Regions from separate parts of the Jeotgalibaca sp. MA1X17-3 genome, predicted to be linked through region 1. Evidence: predicted binding sites of a transcription regulator. Region 1 holds the regulator's gene; each other region holds the start of a gene.
The links. The regulator Rex, encoded in region 1, represses fermentation and respiration genes when NADH is low (regulators of the CRP and FNR family bind a similar motif). The targets are predictions, from matches to a motif close to TTGTGAANTANTTCACAA.
Positions count from the first base shown of each region.

Region 2: a site for Rex is predicted at 4,947-4,964, ahead of pdhA (pyruvate dehydrogenase (acetyl-transferring) E1 component subunit alpha). Genes of this name have one in related genera too.
Region 3: a site for Rex is predicted at 5,866-5,883, ahead of ald (alanine dehydrogenase). Genes of this name have one in related genera too.

Region 1 covers NZ_CP090983.1:2,265,528-2,272,953, reverse strand. The annotation lists gene tsaB (tRNA (adenosine(37)-N6)-threonylcarbamoyltransferase complex dimerization subunit type 1 TsaB) at 1-456, shown strand, start outside; gene rimI (ribosomal protein S18-alanine N-acetyltransferase) at 440-1,057, shown strand; gene rimI (ribosomal protein S18-alanine N-acetyltransferase) at 1,060-1,578, shown strand; gene tsaD (tRNA (adenosine(37)-N6)-threonylcarbamoyltransferase complex transferase subunit TsaD) at 1,595-2,614, shown strand; partial or broken gene LZ578_RS11275 (ABC-F family ATP-binding cassette domain-containing protein) at 2,664-4,622, opposite strand; gene LZ578_RS11270 (redox-sensing transcriptional repressor Rex) at 4,971-5,606, shown strand; gene LZ578_RS11265 (DUF4305 domain-containing protein) at 5,919-6,125, opposite strand; gene LZ578_RS11260 (CPBP family intramembrane glutamic endopeptidase) at 6,161-6,829, opposite strand; gene groES (co-chaperone GroES) at 7,000-7,284, shown strand; partial or broken gene groL (chaperonin GroEL) at 7,334-7,426, shown strand, end outside.
Region 2 covers NZ_CP090983.1:1,648,361-1,655,786, reverse strand. The annotation lists gene LZ578_RS08175 (Y-family DNA polymerase) at 1,061-2,347, opposite strand; gene def (peptide deformylase) at 2,440-3,000, opposite strand; gene gdhA (NADP-specific glutamate dehydrogenase) at 3,181-4,527, shown strand; gene pdhA (pyruvate dehydrogenase (acetyl-transferring) E1 component subunit alpha) at 5,160-6,269, shown strand; gene LZ578_RS08155 (alpha-ketoacid dehydrogenase subunit beta) at 6,272-7,249, shown strand; gene LZ578_RS08150 (dihydrolipoyllysine-residue acetyltransferase) at 7,319-7,426, shown strand, end outside.
Region 3 covers NZ_CP090983.1:2,005,701-2,013,126, reverse strand. The annotation lists gene eutD (ethanolamine utilization phosphate acetyltransferase EutD) at 1-593, shown strand, start outside; gene LZ578_RS10075 (hypothetical protein) at 598-1,233, shown strand; gene LZ578_RS10070 (EutN/CcmL family microcompartment protein) at 1,233-1,508, shown strand; gene eutH (ethanolamine utilization protein EutH) at 1,542-2,648, shown strand; gene LZ578_RS10060 (cupin domain-containing protein) at 2,662-3,117, shown strand; partial or broken gene LZ578_RS12735 (NADH-dependent flavin oxidoreductase) at 3,222-4,342, shown strand; gene LZ578_RS10045 (hypothetical protein) at 4,339-5,418, shown strand; gene ald (alanine dehydrogenase) at 6,150-7,262, shown strand; gene LZ578_RS10035 (DUF975 family protein) at 7,373-7,426, shown strand, end outside.

The DNA.
Region 1 (7,426 bases):
GTTCCCGTTTCTAGTTTACAAGTATTAGCAGCCAATGCGCTATTATCCGAAAAGAAAATTGTTCCTTTAATTGATGCGCGAAGAAAAAATGTGTATGCAGGTGTCTACCTGATGAAAGAGGATCAATTAGAAAACCTAGTACCAGATGAACATCTTTCAAGTGAAGATTTATTCCAAAAATTAGCGGCAGCAGAAGGAACTTACTTATTTGTTGGACAAGACGTTTCTCTTTATCAAGAAAGAATTCAAGAAGTTTTAGGGGAACGAGCCCAATTTATGCCTGTACAAGATGGCCTTCCCCGGGCTACAAAATTAGCAGCACTTTCATTAATGATTCCGGCTGTTGAAACACATCTTTTTATACCAGAATATTTAAAGAAACCGGAAGCAGAAGAGAAATGGCAAGAGGCACATCAGGAAGTTCGGAAGGGTGGTTATATTGAAAGAATTGATTAATCAGTTCCACTCTCTTTTTGATAATCTTCAAAAAGAAAAGGATGAAATAAAAGAAAATGTCGCATTTTCAGAACGTACCAATTATTTACAAGATAAACATCGAGTCAGAAATGATGAAATGATCCGGATTGAAATAGGTCGAAGAAGGCATATTGCGGACATTATTGATATTGAAAGAAAAGGATATCAAGGTTTGACTCCTTGGGGCTACTCCGCGTTAGAAACCGATATATTAAGAAGCAAAAAATCTTTATATTTTGTTGCTTATCACAAAATGACCCCTATAGCTTTTTTAGGGTCTCGTCTTGAAAGTAGCAATATCCATATTACAAATATAGCGGTAGTACCGGATTGGCAAAGCCAAGGAATTGGTCGTTTATTAATTGGAAATTTAGTTGAGGTAGCAAAAATGGAGCAAGTAGCCAGTCTTAGCTTGGAAGTTAGAGTCTCCAATGAAAAAGCGAAAGCTCTTTACGATAAGATGGGTTTTGAATCTATACGTGTAAAAAAGAATTATTATCATGGTGATGGTGAGGATGCTTTGGATATGCATTTGATTGTTCGAGAGGACTTAAAAACTCTTGATGAGAAAGAGGAATAAAAATGAGCGAAATGAAAATAGAGGAAGACGGATTGAACCATCAGGAAGTAAGCAAAGGTAAAGTTATTATCCTAGATGGAAGTTCTCCTAAGACAGCAGAAGCTCTCTACTGGATTACCCTTCAAGCTAATGGAGGTCACACTACATGGAAGACCTCTTCTTTCCAAATGGAATTAGTGGATCCTAATAATTTATACTTAGGATATGAAGAAAATGGTGAATTACTTGGCTATATTGGCTGCATGTTGATTCTAGACGAAGGTTCCATTAATAATTATGGAGTTCTACCCGAGCACAAAAGAAAAGGGATTGGCTCAAAACTAATGTACCAACTATTGGAATATTGTAAAGAAAAAAGTATAGACAAGCTGTTTTTAGAAGTACGTATTTCCAATCAAGCAGCTCTTTCTATATACAAAAAAGTTGGTTTTAAACAAATTGGTTATCGCAAAGATTATTATGTAGATCCAGTTGAAGATGCGTACCTTTGCTGGCTTCCTATTGAGAAAATTTATGAGTAGCAGTAGAGGTGAAAGAATGAGTGAAGAAGACGTATATATATTAGCAGTGGAAAGCAGTTGTGATGAAACGAGTGCTGCGGTTATTAAAAATGGAAATGAAATTCTTTCCAATATTGTAGCTTCGCAAATAAAAAGTCATATGCGCTTTGGTGGGGTTGTACCGGAAGTGGCTAGTCGTCATCATGTAGAACAAATTACTCAAGTACTTGAATCAGCGCTTGATGAATCAGAGATGACGATGGAGCAGATTGATGCGGTTGCGGTAACGGAAGGACCAGGTTTGGTTGGCTCTTTGTTGATTGGAGTGAGTGCTGCGAAAGCAATGGCATATGCTCACGGGAAGCCGTTACTTGCGATCAATCATATGGCGGGTCATATCTATGCAAATCAACTCGTTCAACCATTGGTGTTTCCTTTGCTAGCATTAATTGTAAGTGGAGGTCATACAGAATTAGTTTATATGCCGGAAGATGGTGTATATGAAGTTATTGGTGAAACGAGAGATGATGCAGCTGGAGAAGCCTATGATAAAATTGGCAGAGTTTTAGGATTATCTTATCCAGGTGGAAAAGTGATGGATGAGATGGCGCATAAAGGTGAAGAAACGTTACAATTTCCTAGAGCAATGATGAAAGAAGACCACTATGATTTTAGTTTTAGTGGACTAAAGAGCTCGGTTATAAATACCATTCATAATGCAAGGCAAAAAGGAGACGATTTAGATCCTTTCAATGTTGCCGCAAGTTTTCAAGCAAGTGTGGTTGAAGTGCTAGTCACGAAAACGATTCGAGCTGCAAAGGAAAAACAAGTACAACAACTTTTACTTGCAGGAGGAGTAGCTGCAAATAAAGGGTTACGCACGGCACTGACAGAAGCTGTACGAAATGAATTACCGGATGTTGAATTATTGATTCCTCCTTTGAAATTATGTGGAGACAATGCAGCAATGATTGGTGCAGCAGCATATATTGAATTTAAGAAAGATGAATTTTCATCATTAAGTTTAAATGCTCGACCAGGTTTAATGTTAGAATAGTAAAAAAAGAAGGGGATACAATCGGAAAGCCGATTGTATCCCCTTCTTTTTATAAGTCTTCTAATTCTAAATGTAAGGATTCCCATTCTGACATAAGACTATCTTGTTGTTTTTGAGTTTCCATTAATTTTCCGTGATACTCTTGGACTTTTTCATGATCTCCAAATATTTCTGGCTTCGTAAGCTCTTTTTCGAGAGAGTGTATGTTTTCTTCAATTATTTCTAAAGTAGATTCCACCTCTTCAATCGAACGTTTTAATTTTCGTTCGATTTTTGCTTTTTCTTTACTTTCCAAGTAATCATTTTTAGTTTCTGTAGTTGAAGATACAATTTCCTTGGATACTATTGACTTTCCATTCTCTTCACTTGCTTTTAAACGTGCTAATTCAGCCTCTTCTTCTTTTTTCTGAAGATAATAATCATAGTCCCCCATGTACAATGTACTGCCTTCTTCAGAAAGTTCGACGACGGTAGTTGCGATTCGATTGATAAAGTACCGGTCATGTGAAACAAAAACTAACGTTCCATCAAAATCAATGAGAGCATTTTCCAAGACCTCTTTACTATCAATATCCAAATGGTTGGTAGGTTCATCTAGCATCAAAAAGTTATTTTTCTCTAGTGCTAGTTTACATAAAGAAAGTCGTGCTTTTTCGCCACCACTTAGAAAAGGAATCGTTTTTTCAACATCACTTCCTGTGAAAAGAAAACTACCTAAAATACTTCGAACGTCTTTTTCGTTCATCGTTGGGTGTTGGTCCCATATTTCCGCTAGAACGGTTTTATGATTGGATAGATTTTTTAATTCTTGATCGTAATATCCAATTTCAACGTTGGTCCCAAAATGGATATGTCCATCTATCATTGGAATAACATCTATGAGAGATTTCAAAAGAGTAGACTTTCCAATTCCATTGGGACCAACAATTGCGATTGCTTGGTGTTTTCGAATATCTAATTGAATGGGAGAAGAGAGCACGGTCTCTTCATAGCCAATGGACCCATTCTCTAAAGTCAGTACGACATTTCCACTTTCTTTTTCAATATCAAAAGAAAAGCGTGCTGAACGTTCATCCCCTTTAGGCCGATCCATCCGATCCATTTTTTCTAATCGTTTTCGACGACTTTGGGCCATTTTTGTTGTAGAAGCTCGAGCGAGATTTCGTGCAACGTAATCTTCTAATTTAGCGATTTCTCCTTGCTGTTTTTCATATTGCTTTAATTCTTGTTCGAATCGAGCTGCTTTTTCCTTTAAATAATAGGAGTAATTCCCCTTATATTGTTGGATGCTGCTACGACTAATTTCATAGACTCCAGTTGCTAGCTTATCTAAAAAATAACGGTCATGAGATACGATTAGTAGAGTTCCGTGATATCCTAATAGATAATTTTCCAACCATGCTAGTGTTTCGATATCTAAATGGTTTGTAGGCTCATCCAGAATAAGTAAATCATTTTTTTCCAAAAGGATTTTAGCTAATGCCAGCCTAGTTTTTTAGCCACCAGATAGTTGTTCAATAGGACGATCGTGGTCCTCATCATAGAACTGGAATCCATGGAGGACGGAACGGATTTCTGATTCATATCCGTAAGCATTTTTCTTTTGTAATTCTTGTTGAAGAAAGTCATAGCGCTCTAATGCTTTTTGATAGTCAGCTTCATCTTTTAATAAGGCTTCATCTGTTAATGCAATAGCCGCTTGTTCTGCTTCTTTTGTTAGCCGTATAACGGGCTCAAAAATAGTCAGCATTTCTTCCCAAATTGTTTTATTCGAATCGACTGCACTGTGTTGATCAAGATACCCAATGGAAACATTTCTTCCTTTAGAAACGACTCCAGCATCAGTAGGTTCAATCCCAGCTAAAATTTTTAATAAGGTAGATTTACCAGCACCATTTCTACCTACCAACGCAATACGTTCGTGATCTTGGATGGTAATATGGATGTTATCGAATAAAACGGTGGGACCGAAGTGGCGGGCTAGGTTCTGCCCCTGTAATAATATCATGTTGGTATCCTCTTTCTCTTAAGATAGTTTGTTTATTCTGAATATAACTAATAACGTTTATAGCAGGCTCTCTCATTTTAGCATATCCTATGTCGCACTGATAGAGTTAGTGATTCAGAATAATGGCATGTTCACAACTTTTTAATGTGAAAGCATCACTAATTTCTTCGTTAATACAAGAATTGTGGTCTTCCTTGTGCTTTTTTTTCACAAATCAGCTTAAAATGAAGCAACATACTGGATATTTCACAAACAAATGTTATACTAATACAGTAAATAAAAATAATGATTATATGAGATTCTATAGATAAATATAGGGAATCCCTATAAGAAAGAGAGAAAATAAAAATGTCAAACCCACATGATATACCTAAAGCAACAGCAAGACGTTTACCTATTTATCACCGTTACCTTCGTTACCTTCATGATGCTGGAAAAACAAGAATTTCTTCAACAGAACTTAGTGAGGCTGTTAAAGTAGATAGTGCTACAATCCGACGTGATTTCTCTTATTTTGGAGCACTTGGAAAAAGAGGGTACGGATATGAAGTGGAGTACCTACTGGACTTCTTTAGTAAAACCTTGAATCAAGATCGACTGACTAACGTTGCACTTATTGGTGTAGGAAATCTAGGACATGCGCTATTAAACTATAACTTTCATTTGAATAATAACGTACGAATCAGTTGTGCGTTTGATGTAAGAGATGATATTGTTGGAAAAATTGTTACGGGTGTTCCGGTTTATCCTTTGAGTGAAATGATGAACCAACTTCGTATTCAACAAATTGATGTAGCTATTCTAACAGTACCGCAATCGGTTGCCCAAGATGCTGCAAATACGTTAATCGAAGCAGGAGTGAAAGGAATCATGAACTTTACTCCAATCCGACTTTCTGTTCCCGATCACATTCGTGTTCAAAATGTAGACTTAACCAATGAGCTACAAACACTTATTTATTTCTTAGATAATGATGTTCATTAATACCTAAAAAAGACCTGTGAAATTCTCTAGAAGAATTTTACAGGTCTTTTTTTATGAAATAATTTAAAAATTAGTTTTTTTGAGATTGATAGTGTCTTAAATAGTGCTCCCTTGGCAATGTTCTTGAATAATTCTAATCTTTAATAAGACAGATGCATAAAGTGAAAGGACAGAAGCACCTTTTGGAGCTCTAGGAAATGGTAAGTGTTTATTTTCTTTTCATAAGGATATCACTGTTTAAGTGATTCAAAAAAATAGAAGAATCTAGGAATGCTTATCCCAGGTCCTTCTACATTAGAAGAGTTTTTAAAACTATTTTTTATCAATATTTTTTTTGATTTTAAAATAGGTACTTAACATTCGAATTCCTTGGACAATATTATTTGTAGCAAAAATAACACTTAAGATAGAGACAAATCCCCATCCAAATTTTATAACACCGTCAACTGCAAAATAAAAGAATAAAGCCGCAAGGACAAATTTCACTGTGATTTGAATTAATAAATCTTTTAAAGTCATATGATTCCTTTCTGATGGAGAGTTTTTTTAAGGTACTACAAAAAGAGTTCTGGAAAAAAGACTGGAAGGGAAGCAAAAGCGTTCATGATTCCATGTGCTAACATAGGAGTCAAAATGTTATTTGTTTTTCGATACAGATAACTGAACCATAAACCTAATGTTCCATAGATTAACATGTGGCCATCCATATGGGCAAGGGCAAATAACAAACTACTTACGACTGCAGCTCCGATGAAACCAATGTGGTCAACTAATTGAGTGACAATTGCTTTTCGGAAAACAAATTCCTCCATAATTGGTGCAAAGAGAGTTAACCCAAAAATATAAAGAGGATAAGTATTGGTTAGATCTAATAGGAGATCTGTATTTTGAGACCCGGGTGTGACTCCAAATATAGCCGTTTCAATGGAAGCAGCAATGACTTGAAGAATAATGGCACCAATAAAACCTAACACTCCCCAAAGGATGATTTTTCCATAAGAGGATGACTTTCCTTGAGTAATACTATTTACCGGAGTCCATTTCTTTTTCATGTTTAAGATAATCATGATAATTGATCCAATTAATGCCGTTACTAAACTAATGGTTAGGCTCATTTTAATTCGATCTTCTGCAGGTATGAATACCATGAGCGGAATCGGTAAAAATTGTATGGCTAAGTAAACTAGAATGATTATATTTGCTGTAGATAATTTTTTCTTCATTTCATAACCTTTCTATTTCAAATTTTATAAGCTTACAGAAAAGTATAACATAATAGATAAAAAAGTTAATCTTTTGTCTTGCAATCTATACAAGAATTGATTAAGATAGGTACATGGGTTAGCACTCACGATATTAGAGTGCTAACAAAAAAGCATTGGAGGGATTACTTTTGTTAAAACCATTAGCGAATCGTGTAATTATTGAAGTAGAAAAAGAAGAAGAAAAAACTGTAGGTGGTATTGTGTTGCCATCATCAGCTAAAGAAAAATCACAAACAGGTACGATCATTGCGACAGGTACCGGTCTAGTAACCGATGCCGGAACTACGATTGAAATGACTGTTAAAGAAGGCGATCATGTTTTATTTGAAAGATATGCCGGAACTGAAATTAAATTTGATGGAAAAGAATATCTAGTTATAAAAGAATCAGATATCGTTGCAATTGTAGAATAAGAAAATCAATAAAACATTGAACAAAAAAATGATGAGGTGAAGAAACAAAATGGCAAAAGACATTAAATTTTCTGAAGACGCACGTGCAGCTTTGCTTCGCGGTGTGGATATATTAGCAAATACAGTTAAAGTTACTTTAGGA
Region 2 (7,426 bases), 620 kb from region 1:
ATTATTGAGTATTTAGCTAGTTTTTTAAAGAATAGATATGAATTTTGACGAATTAACGGCTTTTTTCTCTTAATTTAAATTAAGATGGTATTTATTAAAATAGTATTTTTGAAGATTGAATAGAAAAGATTGTAATGAATTAATAGAAATGATTATACTATTCTTGTAAAGAGAGGATTATTGGAAATATGGCTACCCTCTGTCCTCAATTTGGGTACGCAGCTTATCTCCTAAGAGAGGGCGGTTAAAAATATGGCTGTCCTATAAACATTTTCTCAAAATTGAGGACATCTATATTATTTATCGTTGCGGAATTTTCCGCAGTGAGTATAAACATCTCTCCAAAATTGGGGAGATCTATTTTTATAGGGTGGTAGTTTACCAGGTCATAAAGTGGGAACGTGTCTTTTCCTCCTAAATGTATTAAAGGTTAATATTCATACCCTCCAAAATGGAAGGTATGAAGGTAAGGGCTAACGTACAGAAACAGTACCGCAGGAAAAACAGATATTTTTTAATGACCTAACGAATCGTTATAACAGGTATACTTTAAAACATAGCTAAATAATAGAAAAACTTCTTACTTTATATGATTTGAGAAATGAGCTAAATAGTAGAGCCTAATTTTCGGCTGTACTATGATAATATGTTTAAATGATATGGATGTGGTTAAGAGAGGTTGCGGAATTTTACGCAGACCTAATTCTTCTATGATGTGGTTAAATTGGATGTAAAAAGTTGTTTGATTATTAACATTTTGAAAATTAGAAAGTAAATAATAGCAGTTTATAAAAACTATCCATTCAACCGAACTAATCTATTTTGCATAGAAGATTTACTCTCAATCCTTGGCGTGGAATATAAAATGAATACGTTATTGAATACGTTTATGATAAATTACTAGATATCTACAGGATATTAGAAACGTATTTCTTCTATATATAGGTGGCTTTATCAACCAATGAAAAGCACTAGAAAACAGTACCCTAAGCCCCATTGTCTCCATCATCGTTTAAAGCTTATACACAGGAATTAATTCTTGTTGTATAAGCTTTTTTTGTTATGAATCTTGACCACCTTCATGACCACCAACCAAAGTAGCTCTTTTGATTGCAGTTCCTCCCTTAGTAAGGCTACTTGCATGGACAAGGGAAGGATAGCCATATCGTTTTCTAATTCGGTCGATAGTAAGCTCCAACTCTTCCTGTACAAGTGTAGATTCAGGAGGTTCGAAAAGATTAAATTGTAAAAGTGATTTTGGAGCAATTTTCCCGCAACTAATTCCAATCGTTTGGACCGGTTCGCCCTGATAGTAGGTTCTAAAGATAGATAAACAAGTCTCTACAATAAGTTTACTATTGGAAGTGGGGTAAACTTTTATTTGATGAGAGAACCCTTTTTGCATTATTTCTTTAGAAAATCCAATGCTGAGATGAATGACATTAGTTTCTAGGTTATGACTACGAAGACGAGCAGCGACTTGATCGGCCATCTCTCTGATTACTACTTCTAACTCGTAAGCATCTACGTATACTCGGTGTAAAACTTGACTCTTACTGAACGCCTTAGAAGAAGGAAGGAATCGTGTAGATAGTCTACTCCTATCGATTCCATGTGAATGGAAGAAAAGTTGTTCACCGATTACTCCGTATCGTTTCCGCAAAGTAGGCAAGTCCGCTTGAGAGAGTGAATAAACAGAAGAAATTCCTAACTCAAATAAACTTTTTTCTAAACGACTTCCTATTCCCCACATTCCTGACAGTTTTGGTATTGTCCAAACTTTTTCGATGACATCTTTGTACCGCCACTCTGCAATATATGGTTCCTTATTTTTTGCTTCATGGTCAAGAGCTAATTTGGTCAAAAGAGGATTTTCTCCAATTCCAATTGTAGCAACTAAACCGAATTGATCATGGATTGCTTTTTGAATTTTTTCAGCAATCTGAAAAGTGCTTCCATATAAACCATGAGAGTAACTAACGTCTAAGAATGATTCATCAATACTATAGATATGTAAATCATCATCGGTTACAAAATTCCGGTACAAATGATTAATCTTTTGATTCATTTCTAAATATTGAGACATATGAGGAGAAACAGCATGGATGTTTGTGGAAGGAGGAATTTCGTATCGCCTGGATCCTGTTTTAATTCCATAATTTTTTTTAACAAGTGGAGAAGCAGCTAAAATAAGACCGCCTGCATTTTCCTGACGACTAATTACTGCTATATAAGCGTCTAATGGATGAATGTTTCGTTTGACCGCCTCTACAGAAGAAAAAAAGGATTTGATATCAATACAAAGAATATCGCGCGATGGTTCATTTGAATAATCAATATAGAACATAGTCATTCCTCCTTCTCTCCATTATAGGAACATACGTTCTTTTTGTAAATAAGAAAATTCTCTTGCCCTAAAAGGAAACAAGAGAATAAAGATTATTCTATAATGGTAACTTCGTCTTTTAAAGCAAAAGGATCTTTTTCGTTGATGTAATCGTAAAACATTACTCCGTTCAAGTGATCAATTTCATGTTGTAAAACAATTGCAGGATAACCTTTAAAACGTTTTTTATAGGACGTTCCATTTACGTCAAAGTAAGTAACGGTAATTCGGCTGTGACGTACAACAAATCCAGGAATTTCTCGGTCTACGGATAAGCAACCTTCCCCATCTTTTAGACAAGCACTTTCAACAGAATGGCTAATCACTTTAGGATTAATCATGACTTGCTTCAAAGCAGGAGGATCATCTTCATATTCTCCAGGGATTAGTAAAGCAATCATTCGTTTTGAAAGAGCCAACTGAGGAGCAGCCAAACCAACACCGGCACGCAACTCATATTTTTCTGCAAGTTCATCATCTTGACTATTTTCTAAAAATTCCATCATGTCTGCAGCAAGCTTTTGATTCTCTTCCGTTAATGGAAAGCTAATTTCTTCCGCTTTTGTGCGTAATGCGGAGTGACCCTCGCGGACAACATCGTCCATTTTAATCATATCTATCAATTCTCCTTTTCATTTTTATTATGAATACAATGACAACTGTTTTTTTCATTTATTCATAATACTACATTCCTAGATAAAAAGCGAAAAGAAAAGTCGTTGTTATTTATCAAAAAGAACTGTAAAATGGTAAAAAGATTAAAAATCGATGATTGAATGGAAAGAAGGGATCAGATGATGTCATCAATTGAATATATTGAGAGTGTCTATCAAAAATTAGAAAAAAGAGATTCACATCAAAAAGAATTTCTACAAGCAATAAAAGAATTCTTTAATACGATTCAGCCCGCAATAGAGAAAAATCCGGAAATCATCAAGTGGAATCTATTAGAACAAATAGTAGAACCAGAGAGAATTTTTTCTTTTCGTGTTCCTTGGCTAGATGATCAACAAAACGTTCAAGTAAATAAAGGGTTTCGTGTTCAATTTAATTCAGCGATGGGCCCGTATAAAGGTGGACTCCGTTTTCATCCTACAGTCAATGAAAGTATTTTAAAATTCTTAGGTTTTGAGCAGACCTTTAAAAATAGTTTAACTGGATTACCGATTGGTGGTGGGAAAGGTGGAGCAGATTTTGATCCTAAAGGGAAATCAGAAACAGAAATCATGCGTTTTTGCCAATCCTATATGACCGAACTTCAAAAGTATATTGGACCAGCGACAGATATTCCAGCAGGAGATATTGGAGTAGGGAAAAGAGAAATTGGATATCTCTATGGACAATACAAACGTTTGAATGGCGCACACTCAGGAGTTTTAACCGGAAAACCCATTCTATTAAATGGAAGCTTAGCAAGAACGGAAGCAACTGGGTATGGATTGATTTATTACACAGAAGAAATGTTACAAGCAAATGGAAAATCTTTTCAGGGACAGCAGGTTGTTATTTCTGGAAGTGGAAATGTAGCAATCTATGCTGCAATGAAAGCACAGGAGTATGGAGCTACAGTAGTGGCTGTTTCCGATTCCAATGGATACATATATGATTCAAATGGTATTGATCTATTGTTATTGAAAGAAATAAAAGAAGTGAGACGGGGGCGTCTTACAGAATATGCAAAGGAAAAAGAGTTATCAACCTATCAAGAAGGTAGTGTATGGGATTTAGAAACAGCCTATGACATTGCTCTGCCTTGTGCCACACAAAATGAAATTGATCGCTATCAGGCAGCTACGCTAATAAAAAATGGAGTGTATTGTGTAAGTGAGGGAGCAAATATGCCCAGTTCAATAGAAGCAATTGAATTATACCAAGAAAATAATCTTCTTTATGGACCATCTAAAGCTGCAAATGCAGGTGGAGTAGCTACCAGTACATTGGAAATGGCACAAAATGCTCAACACAGCCATTGGAGCTTTGAACAAGTAGATGTAGAACTGAAAAAAATTATGATTAATATTTTCAAGCAAGTAGAAGACACTTGTGTAGAATATGATCTAGGTAGAAATTATTTAGCAGGTGTAAACATCCACTCTTTCTTAACAGTAGCAGAAGCGATGATAAGCCAAGGTGTTGTTTAAAAATAACTTCTATAAATCAATAGAAACACATAAAAACTGTACTATTTAAGAGGATTGAGAACTGCATTGTCAGTTTTCAGTTCTTTTTTTCAGTTTTTTAAATAAAGATAAAACTACAAAATGAATAAACTAGTTTAAATTAGAATTTTCTAATCTGTAAATGTGATTAGAAACACAAACAATCTATTTTTAATAGAATGATTATTATATAATGATCATAGATTAATCAAATAAAAGAAAGGAAGTTATACTTAAAAATAAGTGAAAAAAACTGTTACAGGAATATTTTGTTAAATTTACAAGCTTTTTAAAGATTATTTTGTAACAGTTTGAAAGTTGAAATAGAACAGAGAGTCTGAAAAAGAGATTTTCCGTGAGTTGTCTAAATTTAATGGAGTCTAGAAAGTGACTTTCATTGTTCGTTATTTTATACACAAAGAAGATGATAAAACCGATTTCATCCCTTACACATCAAACAGAAAAATAAAAAGTAAAACCATTCTGTTGCAATTGGTATGGGACCGTGGTACATTTAAATGGTGATATTAAGAAGAATAATACAGCTTGAAAAAACTGTATGAAAATCTTTGACAAAATGAAATCCTAAAAGGAAAAGAGAGGAATGTGTTAGCATGGCTACAAAGAAAACAAAGTTTGATCTTGACGCATTACTGAATCCTTCGAATACAGATTTTCGAATGGTTCAAATTCTGGATGAAAATGGAGTAGTTGTTAACCCAGATTTAATGCCAGATGTAACGGACGAAGAGTTAGTACAATTTATGAGTGATATGGTTTGGTCCCGTATTCTTCACGAACGTTCTACTGCATTGAATCGTCAAGGAAGACTAGGCTTCTACGCTCCAACAGCTGGACAAGAAGCAAGTCAATTAGGAAGTATCGCTGCAATTGAGAAAGAAGATGTACTTCTTCCTGGATATCGTGATGTTCCTCAACTAATCAAACATGGTCTACCACTTACTCAAGCTTTCTTATGGTCACGTGGACATGCAGAAGGAAATAACTACCCTGAAGATTTGAAAGCATTGCCTCCACAAATTATCATCGGAGCACAGTACGTACAAACTGCTGGAGTTGCTTTGGGACTTAAAAAACGTGGAAACAAAAACATTGCAGTTACTTATACAGGTGACGGTGGAACTTCACAAGGAGATTTCTATGAAGGAATTAACTTTGCTGGAGCATACAAAGCACCTGCGGTTTTCATTGTACAAAATAATGGTTGGGCAATTTCAACTCCACGCCACGTACAAACAGCAGCACCTACATTGGCTCAAAAAGCAGTTGCAGCAGGTATCCCAGGAATTCAAGTAGATGGAATGGATATTTTAGCTGTTTATGCAATTACTAAAAAAGCACGTGAGTATGCATTGGCTGGAAATGGTCCTGTACTAATTGAAACAATTTGTTACCGTTTCGGACCACATACCTTATCTGGTGATGATCCAACTAGCTACCGTGATAACGCAGAATTAGAAGGATGGCAAGCAAAAGATCCACTAATCCGTATGCGTAAATATCTAACTGAAAAAGGATTATGGTCTGAAGAAAAAGAAAATGAAGTAATTGAAGCAACAAAAGAAGAGGTTAAAGAAGCAGTTAAGGAAGCTGACAAAGCTCCAAAACAAAAAGTTTCTGATTTCTTGAAAAATATGTTTGAAGAACCAAACCAAACAATCGCAGAACAAATTAAAACTTTCGAAGCAAAGGAGAATAAATAATCATGGCTCAAAAAACAATGATTCAAGCAATCACAGATGCACTTGCACACGAACTTGAAAGTGATCCAAATGTCCTGATTTTTGGTGAGGACGTTGGTAAAAACGGAGGTGTATTCCGAGCTACTCAAGGACTCCAAGAGCGTTTCGGTGAAGACCGTGTATTTGATACTCCTTTAGCAGAATCCGGTATAGGCGGTTTGGCTTTTGGCTTAGCAATGGAAGGATTCCGTCCGGTTCCTGAAATTCAATTCTTTGGCTTCATATTTGAAGTAATGGACTCTGTTGTAGGACAAATGGCTCGTACTCGTTACCGTATGGGTAGCACACGAAATATTCCTGTTGTGATTCGTTCTCCATTTGGTGGAGGAGTTCACACACCAGAATTACACTCTGATAACTTAGAAGGATTGATGGCACAATCACCTGGTATTAAAGTAGTTATCCCATCCAATCCATACGATGCAAAAGGTCTTTTGATCTCTGCTATTCGTGATAATGACCCGGTTATTTATTTAGAACATATGAAACTATACCGTTCTTTCCGTGATGAAGTTCCTGATGAAGCGTACACAGTTCCACTAGGAAAAGCAGCAATCACAAAAGAAGGTACTGATGTTTCTGTAATTACATACGGCGCAATGGTTCGTGAAGCAATTAAAGCTGCAGAGAATCTTGAAAAAGACGGAATTTCTGTAGAAATAGTAGATTTACGTACGGTTTCCCCATTAGACATTGAAACTATTATTGCATCTGTTGAGAAAACAGGTCGCGTAGTTGTTGTTCAAGAAGCACAGCGTCAAGCAGGTGTTGGAGCAATGGTTATGTCTGAAATTTCAGAACGCTCTATCCTTTCTTTGGAGGCTCCTATCGGACGCGTTGCAGCTCCTGATACTGTTTTCCCATTTGGACAAGCAGAAAACTCATGGTTGCCAAATGCTAATGACATTGAAGAGAAAGTAAGAGAAACATACAACTTCTAATTGGAACGATGTATATTTCTATATGTAAATAACAGAGAACGTAAGAACTCGATGAAGGGAAGTTAAAAAATGGCTTTTAAATTTAAATTGCCTGCACTCGGTGAAGGGATCATGGAAGGAGAAATTTCTTCATGGCCCGTAAAAGTTGGCGATACAATCAACGAAGATGATACATTA
Region 3 (7,426 bases), 260 kb from region 1:
AAATTAAAAGCAGTATGCAACAAACATTTGAGATAGAAGCTAGTGGAAGACATGTACACCTTTCTCGTGAAGATATTGATACTTTATTTGGAAAAGGATATGAATTAAACCCAGCTAAATTCCTATCTCAACCAGGTCAATTCGCTTCGAGAGAACGAGTTACTTTGGTTGGTTCAAAAGGAGTCTTACATAACGTTATCGTATTGGGACCTGCTCGTAGTCACAGTCAAGTTGAAATTTCTTACACAGATGTAAACGTATTGGGAGTAAAAGCACCTTTACGAAATAGTGGGGATATTGACGGGACTCCAGGAATTATGATTATGAACGGAACCAAACAAGTTATATTAGACAAAGGATTAATCGTAGCGAAAAGACATGTTCATGTTCAAGATAAAGATGCAAGTATACTAGGTGTCAAAGATAAAGAAATTGTACAAGTGGAAGTGATGAGCGAGCGACCATTGATTTTTGATGATGTGACGATTCGTGTCAGCCCTCATTTTGAAACATTTATGCATATTGATTTTGACGAAGCGAATGCTTGTGGATTTAAAAAAGGTACAAAAGGGCGCATCATAAAAAAGGACTGATGACATGGAACAAATTGAAAAAATAATCCAACTTGTCACTGATCGCTTAATGGATGAGTTATCACAAACAAAAACGCAAATTACAACAGGACCGGCTTTTACGATCCTGGGTAAATCAGAGGACTACATTGTAAGATATTATAAACAAGGGGGTTACCAAAACCAAATGGGAACAGATTTTGATTCTCCAGAAGTTTTGGTAATAACAGAAATGCCATTGTTTATGTTAACAAGACTTTCTCACCTAACTCCAAATAATCCTACAGAAGAAGCAATATTAAATCGGTTATTAAAACAGCAACCGATCATTGTTCTGGAAGAAGGAATCGAATACATGCAAAAGAAATCACACATTTCCAAGAGCATGATTCCTTCTTTTGAAAAAGCGAAGTTAGAACTACAAAAATGGGGCGTTAAGTTTGTTCAACCTCAATACTTTCAAAATGATGTTGTAACTGCTCGAAACGAGCAAGTGAGTACTCCACCGAAGAAAAAACAATTGGTTACGGCAAGAACCATCCAAAGCTTGAATTTACATGAAGGAGATATTTTTGAAGTAACCCCTCATATGATTGTAACGGCTTTAGCAAAGGATTACTTGAAGGATCAAAACATTTTGATTGAAAAGAGGGATGCCTAATGTTTGTTGGAAAAGTAGTAGGAAGTCTATGGGCAACCCGAAAAGATGAAAAACTAAATGGCTTAAAATTTTTACTAGTAGAAAAACAATTGAACGAAACCGAAGTCAGCCCTGAATTAGTAGTGGCGGTAGACCATGTAGGCGCCGGTGTTGGTGAGCAAGTGCTCATCACGACCGGAAGTTCTGCACGGATTTCTTTTGAAAATCGTACATTACCTGTTGACATGGTCATTGTTGGAATCATTGATTCCGTTGAATATCCAAAAGAAGAATAACAAATAATAGAATAGAAATGAGGGATATAAAGCATGAGTATTAATGAAATAATTATTTGGATTATGGCTATTATCATGGTTTTAGGTGCTTTTGATAAAGCATTTGGTAATAAGTTTCAGTTAGGTGAACAATTTGAAGAAGGATTAATGGCAATGGGTGCTTTAGCACTATCCATGGCCGGTATCATTGTATTAGCACCAAAACTTTCTGATTGGCTGAGCCCAATTGTTGTTCCATTGTATGAACTAGTAGGAGCAGATCCAGCGATGTTTGCGGGTACGTTACTTGCAAATGATATGGGTGGTTTCTTCTTGGCTCAACAGATGACTGTAGATCCAGAAATTGTTCTCTTTTCAGGAGGAATCTTAGGATCCATGATGGGAGCAACGATTGTATTTTCTATTCCAGTTGGACTTGGTTTGATTGAAATAAAAGACCGTCCTTATTTAGCACAAGGAATCCTTTGTGGAATTGTAACCATCCCATTCGGAGCAATGGTATCTGGTTTGTTGATGGGAATTGGTATGGGCAAAATTTTGGTAAACTTAATCCCAATTATTATTGTTGCAATTTTGATTGCATTAGGATTATGGAAATTCCCTAGCAAAATGATCAATGGCTTTACCATGTTTGGTAAATTGATTGTTGCTGTTGCAACACTTGGTTTAGCAGTTGGTGGTTTAGATTGGCTTGTAGGCTTCAAATTATTCGAAAATCAAGACTCTCTAGGAGTAGCTTTTGAAACAGTAGGAAGTATTGCGATTACCTTAGCAGGGGCTTATGGATTGGTATTAATTATTACAAAACTTTTCAAAAAACCACTAATGAAATTTGGTAATCTATTAGGAATCAACGAAATTTCTGCAGCAGGATTGATTGCTTCTTTAGCAAATAATATTGCGATGTTCCAAACCGTTAAGAACATGGATAACAAAGGAAAAGTTATTAATATTGCTTTTGCTGTTTCAGCATCCTTTGCTATTGGGGATCACTTAGGCTTTACTGCCGGTGTTGCACCTGAAATTATCATGCCAATGATTGTTGGGAAACTAGCAGGAGGAATTTCTGCAGTTCTTGTAGCTATTCTTATTACGAAAAACATGAAACAAACTGAACCTGTAATAGAAGACGTAGCGTAAAGGAAGGTTTCGTATGAAGGATATAAATAGAAATGATATTGAGAGACTCGTTCGTGAAGTTATTTTAGAAGAATATTCAAGAGGAGGAGATACCGGTCGTCATCTTGATAAAGAGAGCGGCGTGATGTCCATCAAACTACCTATGTTTGATGTAACAGAAGAACATCGTTTAGATACCGGTAATCCAGAACATCAAGTCTATACAAGAGATTTAGTAACGGTAGAAGAAAGTCCACGCTTAGGGCTAGGGTTAATGGTTATGAAAGATACAACCTTTGACTGGCACTTAGGATACGACGAAATCGACTATATGATGGAAGGAACCTTATCTGTTATCATTGATGGCAGAAAAGTAACCGCCGGACCGGGAGAAATCATGTATATTCCTAAAGACTCTGATATTCAATTTTCAGTTGAAGGAACAGCGCGCTTTATTTATATTACCTATCCAGCTGATTGGAACGGATAAAAAAGTCTAGTCCTGCCGATGAATTCATCGGATGAACAAGTACAAAAGCCAGGGCAGATTTGCTCTGGTTTTTGTGCTTTTTTAATAAAAAAGGAAGTGACTGCATGCAAAATGAAAAAATAAAGGAAGCATTAGAATTTCCTTGTGGATTGAACATTGAGAATCGACTTGTGCTTGCTCCTATGTCAACGGATAGTGGAACAGAAAAAGGTGGATTTTCTACGGAAGACGTTGATTTCATTTTAAAAAGAAGTGAAGGATTTGGAATAGTTATTTTAGGATCTCACAGTGTATCTCCAAGTGGGAATGCTTTTAAACGGGGGTGGAATATTTATAACCCTGCAAACGCTCCTGTTTTAACAAAATTAGTAGAGAAGCTACATGAGAAAAATGTAAAGGTTGTTATACAAATATATCATGCAGGAAGATTGGCACAACCAGCTTTTATTGAAGGAAAGCAACCAATCGCGCCTAGTCGAATACCTGCCAATCGAAAATTTGCTTCCTATCCTAGAGCTATGACAGAAACTGAAATTCAACAAACCATAAAAGACTTTCGTGCTGCTTGTGAGACTGCTATAGAAATAGGCTTTGATGGTGTTGAATTACATGGGGCTAATACCTATTTGCTTCAACAATTCTATTCTGCTCATTCAAATCGAAGACAAGATAGATGGGGGGCAGTAGAATAAAACGGATGGCCTTTTTGATAGAAGTAGTGGATGCTTGTATGAAGGGGATAAAAGAAAAAGCGAAGCGACCTTTTTTATTAGGCTACCGTTTTTCACCTGAAGAGTTAGAGACCCCAGGAATAAGAATGACAGATACTAAAATATTATTGACAGAACTGGCAAAATTGCCGTTAGATTATGTACATATCTCTTTAAGCAATTACCAGAAAAAGTCTCAAGAAGGTCTAAATATTATCGAAGAATTAAATCAAGTGATTCCACCATCCATTCCGTTTATCGGTTGTGGAAATATTCAAACGCCAAAAGAAGTAAAAGAAATTTCTGAAATAGTTTCTTTATTTTCAGTGGGAAATGCTACCCTTTCAGATCCATTGTGGGCAAAGAAAATTTTACAAGGAAATCATGATATAAAAACTTCTATGGGAATGAAAGATCAAAAGAATCTAGCAATCCCTCTTCCTCTATGGGAAAGTATGCTGAAAGCTCCTTTAGTATTCTTTAAAGAGGACCTAACAAAGGAGGATAAAAAATGAAAAAGTGGGAAACAGCTTATGTATTTCCTGGAGGATTAGAACTTCGTAATCGATTAGTTTTTGCACCTATTTCCACGATGTCCAGCTCCAATATTGGTCTGTTGAGTGACAAAGAAATTCAATTTTATAAGTCACGTGCACAAAATATGGGACTAGTCATCTTAGGTTCTGCGAATGTTTCTAAAGAAGGAAAAGCTTATGATCATAATGTAACGATTTCTCATGATGCAGCGATTCCTAATTTAAAAACCTATAATAAGGAGATTCATGAAACGGGCGCTAAATCTATTATCCAACTTTATCATGGAGGAAGTGCAACCCAATTTCTTCCGAGTCAAAAGGACGTTTATACAGTTAGTACTTTTTTTGATGAGCGGTATGACAAAGAAAAGCATTATCATGAATTGACTGAAACAGAGATTCTGCAAACCATAAATGATTTTGGAAAGGCAATTCATCGTGCCATTCGTGCAGGCTTTGATGGAATTGAGATTCATGGGGGAAATCCTTTCTTAGTCCAACAATTTTTATCTCCTCGAACGAATCGAAGAAAAGATTTTTGGGGAGGAAACGCACAAAAACGATTTCGTTTTTTAGAAGCGCTTTTAAAATTAGCAAACGAAATCAAAGAAAAAACTGCCAGTCCTTCATTCGTTATTGGAGTTCGACTAGCTATGGAAGAAAATGCAGCAGATGGAATTACTTTTCAAGAAACCTGTCGGCTTGCTGAAAAGATTTCCAAATTAACGGTAGATTATATTCATTTTAATCAGAATGATCTATTTGAAATACAAAATGAAGAGATAAAAGTATCGGTAATAGAAAAAGGGCTGGAACATTCAATTTGTCTGATTGGCAATGGATCTGTAGATACAGAAGAAAAAATTGCGAAAGCACTAGAGGTTGTTCCCTTAGTTTCTATCGCAAGACCCCTTGTTCTGCATCCAACGTTCCCAGTTGATACCAATCTACCAAAGACAGTCGAAGAGCTCTCAAAAGACCAGCTACTCATCCCAGATGGACTATGGGGAAGTATCAAGGAATCTCCAGATTGGTATTTTGGCACGCAACAATGAATTAAGATACTTTAAGTATAAGGTAAACAGTTTTATTCTGTTTATCTTATATTTTTTAGTCTTACTAGACTAGAGCTCCTACAATCTAAGTGTTTTATGATAAATTATTAAAATAAACAACATTATTATTTGAGTGTAGGAATGGTTATCAATTTTATAGGTGAAAATAGTGTGACTGAAAGGATATTTAGCTTCTATCTTTTGATTTTTGATTGATGAATAGAGACCGTGACTGTTGTAATAGTAGGCACTCGCATCATTTTTGGAAAAATAAGATAATAAATTAATAGTATATAGGGAATTGGTAAACACTAAGGATGGAAGCGTCTTTGAAAAGGACAAATATTGTATAAATATGTATCAATATACTTTTTTATTGATAAAAAACAATGAAAAACAGGGGTTATTTTTTGAGTTTTTTCCAAAAGATGGTATAGTATTAAAGTAAAGTTATTAAATTCACAATTATCCGATGCAATGACTTGCGAATAAGCATGTAATTTTTTGAATCAATATTAAATATCCAGAATGAGTAAAGCAGTGTTGTGGTACAAAATGATTAGGTTATCCAGGACAAGCAATAAGACGTAAAAGTTTCGAATACTAGATCGACGGGACGTCTGGATGCAGCCACTTGATAAAATACTTATTTTGAACAAAGCGTGTTTGCAAAGAAAAATCAGAATGATTTGCTAATTGGATAGTTGAAAACAAAAATCGGAGGAAAATTTATGTTAATTGGTATACCAAAAGAAGTTAAAAATAATGAAAGTCGTGTAGGAATTACACCATTAGGAGTAGAGTTACTGGTTCAAAATGGCCATGATGTTATGGTTGAAACGAACGCAGGAACAGATGCTGGCTTTGAAGATAGCGCATATATAGAAGCAGGTGCAACAATGGAACCATCTGCTGAAAAAGTATGGTCTGCAGATATGGTCATTAAAGTAAAAGAACCACTGGAACAAGAATTCAAGTTTTTCCGTGAAGGATTAATCCTCTTCACATACTTGCACTTAGCAAACGAACCTGAACTAACAAAAGCATTAGTTGATTCTGGTGTAACAGCAATTGGTTATGAAACAATGGTTGGAGAAACCGGCGACTTACCAATGCTAAACCCAATGAGTGCAATTGCTGGACGTTTATCTGTACAAATTGGTGCACATTTCCTTGAACACCAATATGGCGGTAAAGGTGTCTTAGTTGGTGGAGTACCTGGAGTTAAAAATGGAAAAGTTGTTATTATCGGTGGCGGAGTTTCTGGAAGAAACGCATTACAAATTGCACTTGGTTTAGGTGCTCACGTAACTGTTCTAGACGTAAAACCAGAAGTTTTAATCGAAATTGAAGAATTATACGGTAATGAAGTTATTACGTTGATGTCTAACGAAGTAAATATTGCTAACGCAATTCAAGATGCAGATATCGTAATTGGTGCGGTACTTATTCCTGGACGTAAAGCTCCAACTCTTGTAACGGAAGAAATGGTAAAAGGAATGGAAGCTGGTTCTGTTATCGTTGATATCGCAGTAGACCAAGGTGGAATCTTTGAAACAGAAGACCACACAACGACTCATGATGATCCTGTTTACTTAAAACATGGCGTATTGCATTATGCAGTACCAAATATGCCTGGTGCCGTAGCAAGAACTTCTACGATTGCTTTAACAAATTCAACCTTGCCATATGCAGTGAAAATTGCGAACAAGGGTATTTTGGAAGCATCTGAAGGAGACGATACAATCCTAACAGGTTTCAATACGTACAAAAATAAAGTTACTAATGAAGGTGTAGCTGAATCACTTGGATTAGACTACGCAGACATTAATGATTTAATCTAAACTCGTATAAAGTAAAGCACTACAAGGCTGAGCCCTTGTAGTGCTTTTTTGGTATATAAAAATCATATATAATTTGCTACAATAAGAGGAAAGATAAAAGGAGTGAAAAAATGAATAGGGTCCATCTTAAACAAAATGCTAAAGAAATCGTTCGACGCAATTAC